2 linked regions of the Saccharobesus litoralis genome follow. The protein of the gene in region 1 interacts with the protein of each later gene in a pairwise test. Links are inferred from orthologs where the notes say so. Each region holds a gene or a part of one and is shown on either strand. Other genes may lie near its edges.

Region 1 (2,838 bases):
TCGCTACAGGAAAAGCTTTTCTGTACTTTAGGTGAAAACATCCACACTGTTGAAGTCGACGGTGATTTTGATAGCTGCCAGCAGCTTGTTAAAGACTCATTCGATTCCACTGAGATCCGTGATGGTTTGCACTTAAACTCAGCTAACTCTATCAATATTAGTCGTTTATTAGCGCAGGTTTGCTATTACTTTGAAGCGATAGCGCAGTTACCAAAAGAAGAACGCGCTAAAGCAGTTATTTCTGTACCGAGCGGAAACTTTGGTAATTTAACGGCTGCAGTGATTGCTAAAGCCATGGGACTACCTATTAAGCGTTTTATTGCCGCGACTAATGTTAATGATACCGTGCCGCGTTACCTTAAAACAGGTGAATGGTCGCCTAACAAAACTATTGCCACTTTATCGAATGCAATGGATGTTAGCGCGCCAAATAACTGGCCGCGTATTGAAGCTATGGTTGAGTATGGTTATACAGATAAAGCGCTTATCACTGGCGACAGTGTTGACGAAGAATACACGCAAATAGCCGTTAAACAGCTAAACGAACTAGGTTACGTTAGCGAACCTCACGCTGGTGTTGCCTACAAAGCACTTAAGCGTTCATTAGCTGATGATGAAGTGGGGATATTCTTAGGAACTGCTCATCCAGCTAAGTTTAAAGAATCAGTTGAAAATATTTTAGGTACGCCTGTGGCTTTACCTAAAGAATTAGCAGAAGTGGCGAATAAAACCATTTTATCTGATGAGTTACCGGCTGACTTTGAAGCGCTTAAAGCTTACATGATCAAAAAGCTTGGTTAATTGTCTAACTACGAAGTTTAGTTAACCATAACGCTTATATGAGTAACAAAGCCCTGCCTTGCAGGGCTTTGTTGTATATGCGGTAATACTTTTAACGGAAACATTGAAATCGGACAGCCTTTAAATCGGAAAATGATGATGACAACTTGGACTGAATTGATTAACAAAGAAGAACAAAAGGATTATTTCAAACAAGTAATGGCATTTGTTCAAGCGGAGCGTGAGGCTGACAAAACCATTTATCCACCACAAGATCAGGTTTTTTCCGCTTTTAACTCAACCGAATTTGATGATGTACAGGTCGTTATTTTGGGACAGGATCCGTATCATGGTCCAGGACAAGCGCATGGATTATGTTTTTCTGTGTTGCCTGACATTAAGGTTCCGCCGAGCTTGGTCAATATTTACAAAGAGCTGGCGAGTGACATAGACGGCTTTACTATTCCACAGCAGGGTTATTTACAATCATGGGCTGAGCAGGGAGTGTTGTTGTTAAATACGGTATTAACAGTCGAGCAAGGTAAAGCCCACTCTCATGCCAAGTGTGGTTGGGAAACGTTTACCGATGCAATGATTGCAGCGTTGAATGAGTCCAAGCAAGGCTTAGTGTTTTTACTTTGGGGGGCTCACGCTCAAAAGAAAGGGCGTTTTATTGATCGCACTAAACATCATGTGTTGGAGTCAGTTCATCCATCTCCTTTGTCGGCTCACAGAGGTTTTTTCGGGTGTCGTCATTTTTCGAAAACCAATCAGTTATTACAAAAAATGGCTAAAACACCGATTAATTGGCAAGTCTAGCACAAGTCACTCGAGTGAAATTAGCAAGTATTGCGTATAGTCAATACTTGCTAATTACCTTGTTCAACATGCATTGTACAAGCAAAAACGGCTCCCAAAAGGAGCCGTTTTTAATTAAATTGCAATGCTGTCAAAGTCGACTTCATCTAAGAAATCCAATTCTTTTAACTCGCGACGTAGACGATGTTTATCTTTAAGCATCTCTATTTCACGCCATTTTCGCTTTTGGGCTGGGCGGCCTCGTGAAGCTTTTTCTATGTTAGCCATTTCAGTATTGTTGCTTTCCATGATTGCTCCTTATTTTATGGGCATTGCTTTAGTATCTTTAGTTCGCAGTAAATCAAAATCATGTTAATAAATTGTGACGTTTATATAACAGTCAAATGAAATGCGAGTATTTATTATCTGCGCCATTGCTTGCCTGAAAGCAGGCTTATCTTTCGTCATTGAAAGAAAATAAAACCTCATTACTGTTAAATGTTAAAGGATATGTAATGAGTTAATCAGTAAGCTTTGTATTATGTCATTTCTCAGAGCGCATTTTTATCAAGCTTGATATTGCCGTTCTTGTATAAATTTAAGGTCGACACGTCAAGGCTCTGAATCGTTAACACTTGTTACTAAACCCAAACTTAGTTTATTTAGGGTTCCAATTTCAAGTGTTTTTTACCCAAAAGTTGTTAGTTTTTTGCTCGTCGATGTGACAGCAGAGGATAACTTCACGAAATATTGCATTCGTAATAGTAAATATTAATACATAAACTGCAAACAATTGCTGGTATAAGGGTGCTTACACGATTGTTTTTAAAGAGTTTAATCATGAATACTTTGTTTAGTCAGTGGTACGCAAATACTCGAATCATTACTGCTGTTGTAATGAGTGTTGTGGTTTTGTCTGCTTGTATGTCGACTTCAGAGCCGATAATGGCCTCAAAAGTCGCGAGTTGGCAGACAGTAAAAACACAAGGTAAGTTGCAAAACCGTCATGAAGCTGGGCTAGTTGCCTTGGGCGATAAGCTGTATTTACTCGGTGGCCGCGGCAAGAAAAACGTTAATGTATATGACGTTAACAGTAATACTTGGTCGATAAAATCAAAAATGCCAATGCAAATGCATCATTTTCAGCCAGTGGTTTTTAATGAGAAAATATACATTTTAGGGGCGATGACAGGTGGCTATCCACGAGAAGACGCAGTGCCTAATGTATGGATATATGATCCGAGTTTAGATTCGTGGCAA
Region 2 (3,004 bases), 2.9 Mb from region 1 along the record:
GCTCTGTTCTTTTTGGAGTAGAGCCAACATGAACATCACAAATAGAACCAAGTTTTGAGGGAAGCCATCCGATGTCGTTCGTATCTTCAGTGTGGCTGGTATATGATTTAAATTTTCGATTTTGTTTTAGAAACTGCTCTTTCCAATAACTATCTATGTCATCAAGTCTAGGGAATTCAAAGTCATTCTCCTCACGCCAGTCTTTGGTGAGTTCACCTGAGGTGGCGGCGGCGAGGACGGATTGGCGGAAGCGTTTTAGGATGGTTGGAATTTTGTCTAGGCGTGCTTGTGCCGCTTCGACTTTAGCTAATATCGAATCCAGTTTATCTGCTATGCGTTTTTGGTCATTCTCTGGCGCCACTGGAACCATGTAATTTAGAAGATAATCTTTCGGCACACGTTTGTGACCAACAGAGCCAGACATATGCACCTTACAACTGTCTACAAACTCTTTTGTTTTCACAAAAGCATGTAAGTAACGAGAGTCGATCCCGTTTGGTCTCATTACAAAGTATTCTGTGCTGCCAGCACCGATACCATTAGGTAAATCAGTTACTAAAACACTTTTTCCATTTTCAAAGCAAGGAGTTATCTTTGCTAAGAGCACATCCCCGTTTTGAAAATGAGTAAACCCTTTCTTACAGTCTCCCCACTTTCTTGATTCATACGTTAGTTTTTCATTAAGCTTTGTTGGTACATTGGCCATTGGAACAAAGCCGCAATCCAAGTCATCTTCTAGGTCTTTAAATTTTTTATTTAGTATAATTAGTTCTTTAAGCTGAATAAATTCCCAACCCCGAGGCAACTGGCTCATACACCAACCTCTTCAGCTTCTTCTGCTACATCTAACTCTACCAAAATAGACTGTAAATCTGTGATGGCACCTGCTAGCTCTTCTATCGCTTCATTAATTAATACATCAGGCTCTGGCAAGTTGGCAGCATCTTCAATGCTGTCATCACGTATCCAAGCTAGGTCAAGTGAATCGTCTTTAGCAGTGATTTCTCCACGAGTGAAACAACGTAAACGACAAGTATCCACATCACCAACTTCGCTTGCTTTTTGGTTGTCGCCTTTATGTTGATCAATAAACGCTTGGCGTTTGGCTTCGTCAACTTGAGTTAGGTCGCTGCCAACCGCTTGATAGAATTCTTCAAAGTGCGCTTTAGTTAAAACAGTGCGCTTACCAAATTGCGGCATATTAGATCGTAGATCATATACCCATACTTTCTTCGTATTCCCCTTATCGAAAGAGCCTTTATCTTTATTGACATCGGTAGGCTTTTCAAAAAACAGCACATTGGTTTTTACACCTGCGGCGTAAAAGATACCCGTTGGTAGCCTTAAAATAGTGTGCAGGTTGCACTTTTCCATCAGGTCGTTACGGATTTTACGACCTGTTGAACCTTCAAATAATACGTTGTCTGGCAATACAACAGCGGCGCGGCCACCAGGCTTTAACATGCAGTGGTACATGGTGTGTAAAAACGCTAATTGCTTGTTAGAGGTGTAATGAACAAGGTCATCCCTTGTTGGTACACCGCCACCTTGTTTGGTGCCAAAAGGCGGGTTAGCTAATATTAAGCTAGCTTTTGGTAGGGCTTTACCTTCGTTTGATAGTGTGTCACCAAACAATACGCCTGCATTGGTATCGTCTACCGCTAAGTCGTGCAGCATTAAATTCATCATGGCTAGGCGGCGCGTATCAGGCACTAGCTCCATACCGAAGAATGTACCATGTTGATATTTGTCGTAAGCGGCTTCGTCTAGCAATTTGATGTCGTTATTCTTTTCGATTTCATGGTGTGCTGCAATTAAGAAGCCACCGGTGCCCGCAGTTGGGTCAACAATGACATCCTCAAGGGTTGGCTTCATTAGCTCGACCATGATTTCAATCAGAACACGCGGGGTAAAGTATTGACCTGCACCGGATTTTTTCTCGCTGGCGTTTATTTCCAACAAGCCTTCGTACATATCACCTAAACCTTCGTGCTTGGCTGAGTACCAATCAAGGTTATCAATCTCTGTTACGAGCTTGTTCAACGTGGCAGGTTTACGGATACAGGTCGAAGCATCGGCAAAAATGGCTTTGGTGATCAAAGAGCCATGAGTGCCTAAGTGAATCAGTAACTTTTTATATTCTTCTAAACGCGTCGCGGCATTAAAGTTTTCGATATCTGTCCAGCGGTAACCTTGTGGGATAAGTTCATCTTGGCCTGTTTCTTCGACCATCTTTAAGAAGATAAGATAGGTCAGCTCGTTGAGGTATTCATGGTAGGTAACACCGTCATCACGTAATAGGTTACATAGGTTCCAGAGTTTATTGATTAAATCTTGGGTGCTCATGTTTATTAGTTCTTTCTATATTGTTGCTGTTAATTAACTTGGCTTTAGTCTGTTTGCTAGCTAGCAAACAAATTAAATAATTCAGTATTCAGGTAATAGTTATCTTTGCCGAGTTTATGTTTGGTCAACACACCAATTTCCACCAGTTGGTTCAAATATTTACTGGCAGTATTACGGTGCACTCCTAGTTCGCTTACTAAGAACTCAACTTTAGTGTACGGGTGAATAAACAGGTTGTTGATTAGCTCATGACTATATAATTTCGGCAATTGCGTTTTTATGATTTGTTTGTGTTTTTGCATTAACGCCATAATGGCTTTTATCGTTTTTAGCGTATCTTGGCTGGTCACTTGCAACGCTCTTAACATGTAAAGTAACCATGGCTGCCAATTATTGGTATCTCTGACTTGTTGCAATAGTTGATAATATTCAGCTTTGTTGCGGTTGAGATAACGGGACAAATACAAAATTGGCGTACCTAACAAATTCTGTTTGCTTAAGAACAATATGTTCACAATACGGCCTGTTCTGCCATTGCCATCGTAAAAAGGATGAATGCTTTCAAATTGATGATGGATCAGCGCCATTTTAACTAAATCGTCGTAATCACTTAGCTCGTCGTTGTTGATGAAGGCCTCTAACTCGCTCATCAATTCAA

The links. The genes of interacting proteins can lie anywhere in the genome.
Region 2: the proteins of ung (region 1) and C2869_RS02180 interact in binary tests that used the Escherichia coli proteins (3 or more experiments, as listed by UniProt). The link is inferred for Saccharobesus litoralis from one-to-one orthologs.

What each region holds. Positions count from the first base shown.
Region 1 is NZ_CP026604.1:3,517,177-3,520,014, forward strand. The notes cover bases 10-2,769. They hold ung (uracil-DNA glycosylase), read left to right. Parts: upstream 10-939; coding sequence 940-1,599; downstream 1,600-2,769. Other genes in these bases: thrC (threonine synthase), read left to right, coding at 10-801; C2869_RS12600 (DUF3545 family protein), read right to left, coding at 1,714-1,887; C2869_RS12605 (Kelch repeat-containing protein), read left to right, coding at 2,419-2,769. Outside these bases: more of thrC, read left to right, coding at 1-9; more of C2869_RS12605, read left to right, coding at 2,770-2,838. UniProt on the Escherichia coli protein: Excises uracil residues from the DNA which can arise as a result of misincorporation of dUMP residues by DNA polymerase or due to deamination of cytosine.
Region 2 is NZ_CP026604.1:587,871-590,874, forward strand. Bases 79-3,004 are described here. They hold C2869_RS02180 (class I SAM-dependent DNA methyltransferase), read right to left. Parts: upstream 2,347-3,004; coding sequence 811-2,346; downstream 79-810. Other genes in these bases: C2869_RS02175 (restriction endonuclease subunit S), read right to left, coding at 79-814; C2869_RS02185 (Fic family protein), read right to left, coding at 2,403-3,004. Outside these bases: more of C2869_RS02175, read right to left, coding at 1-78. UniProt on the Escherichia coli protein: The subtype gamma methyltransferase (M) subunit of a type I restriction enzyme. The M and S subunits together form a methyltransferase (MTase) that methylates A-2 on the top and A-3 on the bottom strand of the sequence 5'-AACN(6)GTGC-3'.